4 regions of the Vreelandella sp. V005 genome follow, and region 3 is predicted to be linked to each of the others. Evidence: predicted binding sites of a transcription regulator. Region 3 holds the regulator's gene; each other region holds the start of a gene.
What was found. The regulator LexA, encoded in region 3, represses DNA repair genes until DNA is damaged. The targets are predictions, from matches to a motif close to TACTGTNTANNTANACAGTA.

Region 1 (3,116 bases), on a different contig from region 3:
CTCGCTCTCCTCCACTTCTGTGAAAGCGACATTCAGCGTCTCCTGATCAACACCGCGTTGACGCAACTCGCCTTTAATACGAATCACCCCTTGGCCACGCAACAGGCGTGACCGCACGAAACTAGCCGCAAACCGTGCATCAGATTGAAGCCCCTGCTCAACCAGGGCGGCTAAGCACTCATCAATAGCCGCATCATCAAACGCTTTTTTCTTCAAGCGCTGGACTAACTCGGCGCGAGAGTACTCGCGCCGAGCCAGTAAGCCAATGGCGATGTCACGCGGCGTCGCATCGCGTTGTGAGCCAAATGCCATCAGCTTGCCTTAGCGAAGACCGGCTTACAGCAGATCATCGTCACCCGCTTCTACGTCAGCGGATGCTTCAGCAGGAGCTTCTTCTTTTTTGGGGTCGGGCTTGGCCAGCAGCTGCTCACGAATCTGCGTTTCAATCTCGACCATAATGTCCGGATGCTCCTCAAGGTACTGAGCAGCATTCGCCTTGCCTTGGCCTATTTTCTTGCCTTTATAGCTGTACCAGGCACCGGCTTTGTCGACCAAGTTACATTGCACACCCAGATCAATCACCTCGCCGGCATGGTAAATACCCTTGCCGTAAAGAATCTGGAATTCGGCCTGACGGAACGGCGGCGCCACTTTGTTTTTGACCACTTTCACGCGGGTTTCGTTACCAGTGACTTCATCGCCTACTTTCACCGAGCCGGTGCGGCGGATATCCAGACGCACGCTGGCATAGAACTTAAGTGCGTTACCCCCGGTCGTGGTTTCCGGGCTACCAAACATAACACCGATCTTCATACGGATCTGGTTAATGAAGATCACTAAACAGTTGGCGTTCTTGATATTACCGGTGATCTTACGTAGCGCTTGTGACATCAAACGCGCCTGCAGACCCACGTGGGAGTCGCCCATTTCGCCTTCGATCTCAGCGCGCGGGGTCAATGCCGCGACCGAGTCGATAACGATCACGTCAACACCGCCGGAACGAACCAGCATGTCGGTGATTTCCAGCGCTTGTTCGCCGGTATCCGGTTGGGAAACCAGCAGATCATCCAGGTTAACGCCCAATTTTTCTGCGTAACTTGGATCAAGGGCGTGCTCGGCATCAACGAAAGCGCACACTTTGCCCTGCTTTTGCGCCTGAGCAATCACCGAAAGCGTCAGCGTCGTTTTACCCGACGATTCTGGGCCAAAGATTTCGCAAACACGACCAAACGGCAGGCCGCCGATGCCGAGTGCGATATCCAGCCCCAACGAACCCGTAGAAACCGACGGCATGACCACACGCGGTGCATCGCCTAGGCGCATGACGGTGCCCTTGCCGAACTGACGGTCGATCTGGGTGAGTGCAGCGTTTAGCGCTTTAGTGCGGTTGTCATCCTGAGCCATTCAGAGATTCCTCATAACAAGCTGTATAATTACCCAGTAGTATGCCAAAGATTGCGCCGTAAACAAATCCTTGTTCACGCTTTCTAATAACTATTTTGCCACCTCTATGCTTTCTTGCCCGCCTTTACGCGGGTATCCAGGCGCGCCACTAGCCCAGCCAACGCCAAACGTACGGCCTGTTCGCGCACCGCTTGGCGATCGCCAGGTAAGTGAAAGCACTCAGCCTCTTGTTGAGAGGTGTCCCCCCAGGCTAGCCAAACGGTACCTACCGGTTTTTCAGCACTGCCACCCTCGGGCCCGGCGATGCCGCTAACCGCTACGCCTATACCGGCTCCACTTTCACGACAAGCCCCCGCAGCCATCGCTTTGACGACTGCCTCACTCACTGCACCATGTTCGTTCAGCATCGCTTCGGGCACCCCCAGCAAACGCGACTTCGCCGCATTCGCATAGGTGACATAACCCGTTGTAAAGTAGGCCGAGCTACCCGCCACTCCGGTAATAACGCTGGCGATTCCACCGCCCGTACATGACTCGGCAGCTGTTACTTCCACGTTTAACTGCTGACAAAGCCGACCCAGGCGCTGTGCTAACAGGGTTAAATCAAGATTTGTCAGGCTAGAAACACTGGGCACCGTTGTCGCTCCTTCAAGTGAGTCGTCTGTTCAGCGTAGAATACTGTGTTTAGTTTTCTCAAAGAAATGTCGTAAAGCACTTATATAAAGAACATACATAAAGAGTATCTTCAACGAACAGGCTGTAAGCCGCGATGGCTTGCGCCACGCTCAATCAGGACGCCCATGTCACAGGCCATTCCCCCTAACACGCCAATGATCACACAGTATTTAAAGATCAAACGCGAACACCCCGAGGTACTGCTGTTTTACCGAATGGGGGATTTTTACGAGCTATTTTTTGATGACGCCAAGCGCGCCGCGGCACTGCTAGACATTACCCTTACCCAGCGCGGACAGTCGGGTGGTAAACCCATCCCGATGGCGGGCGTACCTTACCATAGCGCTGAAGGTTATCTAGCGCGCCTGGTCGCCGGTGGCGAATCGGTAGCGATCTGCGAACAAATTGGCGATCCCGCTACCAGTAAAGGCCCCGTCGACCGCCAGGTCGTGCGCATCGTCACCCCCGGCACGCTGCACGATGAAGCGCTGTTGGATGCGCGCCGTGACAATGTGCTGGTGTCTGTCTCTCCCGGTAACGATAGCTGGGGCCTTGCCTGGCTGGAACTCTCCAGTGGCCGCTTCAACGTACTGGAAGTGGAGAGCGAAGCGGAGATGTTGGCAGAGCTTACCCGCCTCTCCCCTGCCGAATTACTGGTGCCCGAAAGCCTGACGCTGCCGGATGCGTGGTCGCAAAAGCGCAGCCTGCGCCGCCAGGGCGAATGGCTATTCGATTTAGAAAGCGCCACCCGCAGCCTATGCGACCAGTTTGAAGTCCAGGACTTACGCGGCTTTGGCTGTGCGCATCTTACCAGCGCACTGGTAGCCGCCGGCGTACTGATCGATTACGCCCGCGACACCCAGCGCTCGCGGTTGCCTCACGTGACCGCCATCAGCGTGGAAAATCGTGACGATGCGGTGGTCATCGATGCGGCCAGCCGGCGCAACCTGGAAATCGATATCAACCTCGGCGGCAGTTCTGACAATACGTTGGCAAGCGTGCTGGACACCTGCACCACCGCCATGGGCTCACGACTA
Region 2 (3,116 bases), on a different contig from region 3:
GGTTTTGCTTAGTGCGGGCATGGGGCTTCCTTAACAGTAAAATGATTCATCCGCTGTGTAGCTTAAATGAATAAGTCACCCTGCGCCCGCGGCGGGTGAAAATCCCGCGTATTTAAACCCTGCTCGGTGCGATCCTGCATGTTCCACTGGCGGCTGGCGCGTGCAAAGCGCTGCGCAATCAGATCGGCAAAGACACCTTCCCCGCGAAAGCGCTTACCAAACTTGGCATCATAGGCCTTACCGCCCCTGCACTGGCGCATAAGGCTCATCACTTTGGCGGCACGTTCCGGGTAGTGAGCTTCCAGCCACGCCTCGAATAGCGGCGCGACTTCATAAGGTAAGCGCAGCAACATCCAAGCCGCCGTTCGTGCGCCTGCTCGGCTGGCGGCTTCGAGTAGTTTTTCGATTTCATGATCAGTCAGCCCTGGGATAACGGGTGAAATCAGTGTTCCTACCGGCACCCCCGCCGTATTGAGTTCACGGATTGCTCGCAAGCGCGCTTGAGGCGACGCTGCCCGCGGTTCCAGCGTGCGCTTTAAATTGGCGTCTAAGCTGGTCAGGCTCACAAATACCCGCACTAAGCGATGTTCCGCCATTTCTGCCAATAGATCTAAGTCACGTAGCACCAGTGTGCTTTTAGTTACCAGCGTCACCGGATGGCGGCACTTGAGTAAGAGCTCCAATAAACGGCGTGTGGTTTGGTAGGTCGCCTCTAACGGCTGGTAGCAGTCGGTATTGCCTGAAAGATTGATGGGGCGGCACACGTAGTTGGGATGGCAAAGTTCCTCCGTTAACCTTTCCACCAAACCGCTGCGGGCAATGAGTTTGGTTTCAAAATCCAGCCCTGGCGATAGATCCCAGTAAGCATGTGAGGGCCGTGCGTAGCAGTAGACACAGCCATGTTCACAGCCACGGTATGGATTCAGCGAGCGATCGAACGGCAAGTCCGGGGATTTATTCCACGATAGTGCGCTCTTGCTCACTTCCTCACGCACTTCGGTGGCGATGGTGGTAGATGTTTCTTCCCGCCACCAACCATCGTCTTCTACCTCGCTACGGGTGGGTGAAAAACGATTGTGCGGGTCGTACGTTGCCCCGCGGCCTTTACGCACGGCTGAAACACTCGATGTTTGATAGGGACTCGTCATTTGCCACCTCGGACCTGTATAACTATATGGCTATTTATACAGTATATGGCGTTTGGGCAAAGGCGCAAGAAAAGGCTTAGCGGCTTAAATAGCAAATTCGGGGATACAAACGCGTCTTTATTTCATACGCTTAAAGACCCCGTTGTTGCCAGCATGGAAAGAGGCGATTTGACCTATGGAACTGCAACCACATTTTGCATTAATGGCATCCTACAACCAGTGGATGAATGCCAAGGCATATGAAGCCGCTAACAAGCTGAGTGCGGCTGAACTGATAGAAGATAAAGGCGCTTTCTTTGGCTCTATTTTTGGCACTTTGAATCATATCGCCGTCGCCGACACAATTTGGCTTAAACGGTTTGCGGCGCATGCTTCTTCAACCGCAACACTGGCGATAATGGAGCCGCTGCCTACGCCAACGCATCTTGATCAACGTCTGTTTGATGATTTGGAAGGCCTAAGCGCGCATCGCCATTGGCTGGACAACGTTATTATCAACTGGGTAGCCGCGCTGACCGATGATGATCTGGATACGCTGCTGAGTTACCACAACACCAAAGGCGTGGCTTCAACTAAAAGTTACTCACGCCTTATTTACCACTTTTTTAATCACCAAACCCACCACCGCGGGCAGGTATCTACCTTGCTCTCGCAAGCCGGTGTAGATATTGGCGTCACCGACCTGCTGGCGTTGATTCCGGATGAGGCGTAAGGAAGTAAGTTCTCATATAAGAGCCTAGTTTCAGGGGCTGACAATTATTAAGACTGAAAGAACCAAGAACGGAAAACGCCTTGACGTACTCAAGCCAAGGCGCATTTTTATAAAAATTTACCAACCTATCCGTTCAACATTTCTTTCGTGCTGGCTTTTTATAGGCACTGACTGTTGTGCTTTCCTTTTCGCCGTTACCGCCATTAGGGAAGTGCGCCCGCACTAACTCCAGTAGGCCTTGTGTGGAGGCATCGAAGTCGGCGGCGTTGGTGTCGATTCGCTCACTGATTTCGCCGGCGATACGCTTGCCGAGCTGGACGCCCCACTGGTCAAAGGAGTTGATGTTCCAGATGACGCCTTGGACAAATACCTTGTGCTCGTAGAGCGCGATGAGTGCCCCCAGGTTTTTTGGCGTTAGCTCGTCCAGTAGTAGGGTGCTGGAGGGGCGGTTCCCTGGGCAGCTGTAGGGGTCGTGTTGGCTTAGCTCTTTGCTGTCCCCTTGGCTGCCTTCCATAAAGGCGTTGGCCTGGGCGAGCATATTGGTCAGTAGGGCGAAGTGGTGGTCTTCGACGCCTGGCTCGGGCTTGAGCGAGGCAATAAAATCAATCGGCACATAGCGGGTGCCCTGGTGCAGTAGCTGGAAGAAGGCATGCTGGCCGTTGGAGCCGGTTTGGCCCCACACAATCGGGCCGGTTTTGTAGTTGACCGGGTGGCCGAAAATATCCACCGACTTACCGTTAGACTCCATATCCAGCTGCTGCAGGAAGGAGGGCAGTTGGTTCAGCGCCTGGTCGTAGGGCACGATGGCTTGCGTTTCGGCACCAATAAAGTTGATGTACCAAATACCAATCAGTGCCATCAGCACCGGCATGTTTTGCGAGAAGGGAGTGTTAATGAAATGGTTATCCATCTCATGAGCGCCTTCCAGCAGTTCGATAAAGCCTTCGAAACCGATCGAAAGCGCAATCGGCAGCCCGATGGACGACCACATGGAGTAGCGTCCACCAACCCAGGCCCAGAACTCGAACACGTTCTCTTCGCGAATGCCGAACTCCATGGCTGCTTTGCGGTTGGTGGAAGCGGCAATAAAGTGCGCGCCCACATCGGCGTCTTCGCCAGCGTTCTCCAGAAACCAGCGCCGCGCGGTTTTGGCGTTAAGCAGCGTCTCCTGGGTAGAGAAAGTCTTGGTGGAGACGATAAATAGCGTGGTGGCGGGGTCGAGGCGCGAGAGCACTTTCTGAATATGCGTGCCGTCC
Region 3 (3,116 bases):
AATCATTGGTGCGTAAACGAATACAGCCATGAGAAGCAGCAACGCCCATAGGCTGGTCAGAAGGCGTGCTGTGCAGATAAATATAACGCCGCTGGGAATCTACCTGGCCACCGCGGTTAACGCCTTTTTCTAACCCACACAGCCACAGGATACGCGTCAAAATCCAGTCACGCTCGGGATGCGCCTTCGCTAGCGCAGGAGAAAATTCCTCGCCGGTCCAGCGACGACCACGAAATACCGCATTATCAGGCGCCCCCTCGCCGATCGCCGCCCGAATATAGTGCCAGCCATGAGGGGTTTTACCACTACCGTTACGCTCTCCGACACCGGCGACACCTGACGATATGTCACACTCATGCAACACTTTTGGCCCTCGCCAGCAGCGTAACCGCTGTTGAGTGGTATCTATGTCTAACCAAATGTTCTCTATAGGGGGTAGCTCAGCGAGCCTGGGCGTTCGCATATTTTCCTTCTTCAAGCGCTGAGGGCAACGGTGCATTCATGGCGGCAACCACGACCGGGCGCAAGCGTCTCACCAAATCGCGCACGGTCACTTGCTCGTGATAATCCTTTTCGGCGATATCGCGAAGCGCATCGAGCCCTGAAAGCGTAAAAATCACAGTGCCAAGCATAAAGTGTAGTCGCCAAAAGCGCTCAGCGTCAGGCAAGTCGGGTGTGGCTTGTCGCACTAGCTCAGTGAAGCGCGTGAACACATCCCCATACTCCTGCTGAATATGACGCCGAAGATGCCCCTGGGCTTGGCTATAGGCAAGCCCTAACAAGCGCATGAACACCTTTAAGCTATTGCGCTCCGCCGGCACCGCCAGCACGGTATTCGCCATTGTTTCGAGCAGCAATTCAAGCGGAATGACGCCCCCGGCATGCTGGGCTTCCAGCTCATCGAGTGCCGTGTGAAAGCGCTGAGTGAAGGGGTCCAGATAGCGCGAAAAAACAGCCTGGATCAAGGCTTTTTTCGAACCGAAATGGTAATTCACAGCGGCTAAATTGACCCGCGCTTTGCTAGTGATGTTGCGCAGCGAGGTTTCAGCAAAACCACGCTCTGCAAACAGCACTTCCGCAGTGTCGAGTATTCGAGTTACCGTATCAGATTGAGCCATGCTGCTCTCCGGGGAAACGGATGTTTTAAACATCGCAAAATACTATGCCATAACGCAGGTAGGCTCAACGCTTGATTTTCTGATGAAATGTGGCTGTCTAAATAAGTAGAAACTTAGTTTCAAACGATTATTAAAATTTCGCTGAGTTGATATCCACGGATTGACAAGCCATATACTGGACAGAGGAACATACTGTATACTTAACCACTTATCGATTAAGTCGTCATTTAAACAGTCACCGTCTATTCACTATTTTGGAGTCTGGTATGTCGCGTCCGCTAACCGCTCGCCAACAGCACGTTTTTGATTTTATCGTTAAAACCATGGGCGAATTTGGCTACCCTCCGACCCGCGCTGAAATTGCTAAAGCGTTGGGCTTCCGTTCACCCAACGCAGCAGAAGAGCACCTGCGCGCACTCGAGCGCAAAGGCGTTATTCGCATCATCCGCAATACATCCCGCGGTATTCGACTGCCCAACCAAGAGCCCCAAGAGGTAATCGACAACACGCTGATCGAATCACCCACTGCCACCCTTGACCCAGCGCCGACGGGGCTACCAGTGATTGGAGAAGTCGCCGCGGGGAGCCCTATCCTCGCCGCCGAACATATAGACCGCTACTGCCCTCTGCCCGCTGAATACTTCACGCCCAAGGCTGATTACCTGCTGCGCGTGCGTGGGCTATCAATGAAGGACATCGGCATCTTGGAAGGAGATCTACTCGCAGTTCACCGCACCGAGCGAGTGCGCGATGGCCAGATTGTGGTGGCACGCTTAGACGATGAAGTGACCGTCAAACGCTTCCAGCGTCAGGGACATCAGGTCACGCTATTCGCGGAAAATCCCGACTTTGCGCCCATTGAGATCGACCTGCGCTCACAGTCGCTGGACATCGAAGGTGTCGGCGTTGGCGTCATTCGCGGTGGCAGTGGCCAAGCGCTTGGCTAATGTTGGCTAGTAATAGCCGCTACTGCCTATCGATATAACGGTGGTCATTAAACGTGGCCACCCAATGGGGATGATAGACCATCAGAATACTCAGCAGCATACCGGTGATAAACGCCTCCGAAGGCATCAACAAGGGCAAGAACCGTGCATACTCTTGGGCCAAATAGATAGCGTCAGGATCGGTGCCGGCAATGGTGATCAGCAACACGGCTGATAGCCCCGCCACCAGCGTTGCCAATGCCGCGCCAAAAAAGCCGCAGGCAAATAGAAACACCATTAAATTATCCGGCAGACGACGATCTGCCAGCCGCCAAACCGTGCCCGTGATGGCCGCCGGAATGATCCCCGTCACCAGCACATTCGGCCCCAGCAGCATCCACTCATTGCGGCCAATAGCCACCATTGCCACGTTGATAAGTACATTGCTGATCAGCGCTAATGGCGCTTTAAAAACCAGCGTCATCAAAACCGTAAAGACCAGATGTAACGTTAGCCAATCTACCGCTTGAGCGCGTAGTTGCCACATCAGTACCACGGCCAGCGTTGCGCCTAACCATCGGTGCTGAAGCGCCGTATCCTCGATCAACACTTGCCAAGGCCGCCCCCAAAGCGCCCACACCACGACGCTCAGCGAGAGTAGTGAGGTGAGTATCAGCGCCCAGGGCGCCAATACATTTTGCGCAAATGACATAGCGGCCTCTCATCTTATCGGGCGTTAACTAAACACGACGGTCTTGTTGCCATGCACCAGGACGCGAGCCTCCAGATGCCAGCGTAAACCCCGAGCGAGCACGGCCTTTTCAACATCACGGCCGAAACGAACTAAATCGGTCGGCGTGTGGCAGTGGCTCACGCGATGAATATCCTGTTCGATGATCGGGCCCGCATCGAGCTCTTCCGTCACATAGTGGCACGTCGCGCCAATCAGTTTAACCCCACGTTGGTAAGCCTGATGGTAGGGTTTAGCGCCCGCAAAGGAGGGTAAAAAACTATGATGAATATTAATCACTCGGCCTGCATAGCGCGCGCACAAGTCAGGCGGAAGAATTTG
Region 4 (3,116 bases), on a different contig from region 3:
TCAGGGGAGGGCGACTCTTTTGCCGTGACCTCCACTTCAAAGCGGGCTTTGCCCATGGCTAAAAAGCCCAACTGCTGCTGTACTTCCTTACCTAAGCGAAGTGCCGCTTTTTGGCGATTATCGCTCAGCTTTTTCGCTTCTTGGCGGTAGCGTTCGCGGTATTCGACCACCTGAGCGCTTAGCGCCTCGAGGTCATTGCCACCCTCTTCCAACTGGGCCACCTCCCGCTGTAAATCGGCATGCAGGGCGCAGAGTTCTTCTGGTGCCACGTGATGCTTGCGGGCAATCCGGTGCACGTCGGTCATTCGCTCTTCCACCCAGGCGAGCCGTTCAGGGTCTAGCTCGGTGGTGCTGGCAAGACGGTTGAGCTCGCTGGAGGCCTCTTCCACTTGAATGCGTGCATCACTCAGCATGGCCAGCGTGTTCGCCAGCGTGCCCTTGTCGCTGCCCGGCAGGGCGCTCAAGTGGGCGAAGGCTTGGTTGAGCAAAGAGAGCGCGCCGCCTTCATCGCTGGCGCAACAGTCAGCGGCAAATTGCGTTTCACGCAACGTCTCTTCCGCGTGTGCCAGGGTATGCTGCTCTTCCTCTAGGGTGGCCAGCTCGCCTTCGGCCAAACCGAGCTGGTCCAGCTCTTCCACTTGGTAACGCAGCAGCTGCCGTTTGGCCTCCACTTCGCTGCCTTCCTCGCTTAGCTTTTTTAGCTGACGGCGGGCATTACGCCACTCGCGAAACGTGTCAGCTAATTGGGTAGTGGCATCGTTCAGGCCTGCGTAATCATCCAACAACGCAAGGTGGGTCTCTTCACGCATTAAAGCGTGGTGGGCATGCTGGCCGTGAATTTGAATCAGCTGCTCGCCGAGGGATTTGAGATCCGAGATAGTCGCAGGGTGGCCGTTAATCCACGCCTTGGAGCGCCCGTTGGCAGTAACAACACGGCGCAGCAAGCACTCTTCGGCAGGGAGTTCACGTGCCGTTAGCCACTCGACGGCGGCGGGCAGGTGTTGAATATCGAAACGCGCAGAAAGATCCGTGCGCTCCTGGCCATGGCGCACGCTGCCGGCGTCGGCGCGTTCGCCCAGGCAGAGCCCCAAGGCGCCCAGCAGGATCGATTTCCCCGCCCCGGTTTCCCCGGTAATGGCCGTCATGCCGCCGGTTAGGTCGAGTTCTAAATGATCAACAATAGCGAAATCTTGAATAGCGAGCTGAGTAAGCATGACGCCTCCCAAGGCGGAACAGCACAGGAGCTGGATACTTATCCAATAGTTGTTGATTTATACAGTAGTTAATAACTCACTTCAATGCACCTCTTGAGATGAAATTTATGGCCCCCATATAGCGTGCATGATCAATTAAAGCGAGTAACTAACGGCTTACTTCTTTGCGCGCCGCCCGCGTGGCCGCGCTCTACTTTTTAGGAGCACAACATGGCGAAAGAACCGCAAACCCCAATGGATGATGAGTTGGCCCGCCACGAGCACGAAGCCGAGGGCGCTGAGCAAGCGGCCGAGAAGGTGGCAGAAGAGCGCTTGATGGAAGGCGAACTCGAAGGCTTGATCAATGATGATGAGCCCTTGGAAGGTAACGTCGATAACCCTGAAGCAGAAATGCTGGCTGCTCAGGTAGGTGAATTAGAGCAGAGCTTGGCCGATGCCAAGGATCAAGCCCTGCGCGCTGCCGCCGAAGCGCAAAACGTACGCCGCCGTGCCGAGCAAGAAGCTGAAAAAGCGCGCAAGTTCGCGCTTGAGAAGTTTGTCAAAGAGCTGCTGCCGGTCGTTGATAGCCTGGAAAAAGCGCTTGAAACCATGGAAGAGGGTGCCTCGGAAATTCACCGTGAAGGCGTTTCCATGACCTTGAAAATGCAGCTGGACGTACTCAATAAGTTCGGTGTGGAAAGTATCGAACCTCACGGCGAACCCTTCGATCCTCAGGTACACGAAGCCATGACCATGGTGCCCAACCCGGATCTTGATCCGAACACCGTGATGGACGTTATGCAGAAAGGCTATCTGCTTAATGGACGCTTGGTGCGCCCGGCGATGGTGGTAGTGAGTAAAAAAGCCGATTAAGCCACTGGCGGCACACAAGTGAAAAAAAGTGTGTGAAAAAAAAGCCCTTGAAATGTCAGCGGCGGCCCCCAAATAAAGGGCAACCCCGCGGGGAAACCCGCAGACACGCTTTAAAAGTCTAAATTTTCAGTTTTGTAACAACCGAATTCGAGGTTATTGCTATGGGACGTATAATTGGTATCGACCTGGGCACCACTAACTCTTGTGTGGCCGTGCTCGATGGTGACAGCGCTAAAGTCATTGAAAACGCCGAAGGCGGCCGCACAACGCCTTCTATCATCGCTTACACCGATGATGGCGAAACGCTGGTAGGCCAAGCGGCCAAACGCCAAGCGGTGACTAACCCAGAAAACACGCTGTATGCCATCAAGCGCTTAATTGGCCGTCGCTTTAAAGACGACGTTGTCCAAAAAGATATCAAAATGGTGCCGTACAAAATCACCGAAGCAGATAACGGTGATGCCTGGGTTGAAGTGAAAGGCAAAAAAATGGCACCGCCGCAGGTAAGCGCTGAAGTTCTGAAGAAAATGAAGAAGACGGCTGAAGACTACTTGGGTGAAACCGTCACCGAAGCGGTGATCACTGTGCCGGCTTACTTCAACGACAGCCAGCGTCAGGCCACCAAAGATGCTGGCCGTATCGCCGGTCTAGACGTTAAGCGCATCATCAATGAGCCGACCGCTGCTGCACTGGCCTACGGTATGGACAAATCGCGCGGCGACAAAACCATCGCGGTTTATGACCTGGGTGGCGGTACCTTCGATATCTCGATCATCGAAATTGCCGATGTCGACGGCGAAACCCAGTTTGAAGTGTTGGCCACCAACGGTGACACCTTCCTGGGTGGCGAAGATTTCGACTTGGCATTAATCAACTACTTGGTCGACCAGTTCAAGTCTGACAGCGGCATCGACCTGTCTGGCGACAACTTGGCCATGCAGCGTCTGAAAGAAGCCGCAGAGAAAGCCAAAATTGAGCTTTCCAGTGCTCAGCAGACCGACGTGAACCTGCCTTATATCACTGCCGACAACACTGGCCCGAAACACCTTA

Region 1: recA (recombinase RecA) is a predicted target of LexA. The motif match lies at 1,424-1,443, and genes of this name have one in related genera.
Region 2: ACUN8H_RS16765 (PA0069 family radical SAM protein) is a predicted target of LexA. The motif match lies at 1,173-1,192, and genes of this name have one in related genera.
Region 4: recN (DNA repair protein RecN) is a predicted target of LexA. The motif match lies at 1,262-1,281, and genes of this name have one in related genera.

Annotation. Positions count from the first base shown of each region.
Region 1 covers NZ_JBQXYA010000001.1:811,303-814,418, forward strand. The annotation lists gene ACUN8H_RS03725 (regulatory protein RecX) at 1-312, opposite strand, end outside; gene recA (recombinase RecA) at 337-1,404, opposite strand; gene ACUN8H_RS03735 (CinA family protein) at 1,509-2,039, opposite strand; gene mutS (DNA mismatch repair protein MutS) at 2,205-3,116, shown strand, end outside.
Region 2 covers NZ_JBQXYA010000009.1:72,551-75,666, forward strand. The annotation lists gene ACUN8H_RS16760 (winged helix-turn-helix domain-containing protein) at 1-21, opposite strand, end outside; gene ACUN8H_RS16765 (PA0069 family radical SAM protein) at 63-1,148, opposite strand; gene ACUN8H_RS16770 (DinB family protein) at 1,324-1,860, shown strand; gene pgi (glucose-6-phosphate isomerase) at 1,994-3,116, opposite strand, start outside.
Region 3 covers NZ_JBQXYA010000011.1:38,808-41,923, forward strand. The annotation lists gene ACUN8H_RS17695 (L,D-transpeptidase family protein) at 1-463, opposite strand, end outside; gene ACUN8H_RS17700 (TetR/AcrR family transcriptional regulator) at 441-1,118, opposite strand; gene lexA (transcriptional repressor LexA) at 1,385-2,065, shown strand; gene ACUN8H_RS17710 (energy-coupling factor ABC transporter permease) at 2,085-2,756, opposite strand; gene purU (formyltetrahydrofolate deformylase) at 2,781-3,116, opposite strand, start outside.
Region 4 covers NZ_JBQXYA010000004.1:236,559-239,674, forward strand. The annotation lists gene recN (DNA repair protein RecN) at 1-1,214, opposite strand, end outside; gene grpE (nucleotide exchange factor GrpE) at 1,425-2,066, shown strand; gene dnaK (molecular chaperone DnaK) at 2,228-3,116, shown strand, end outside.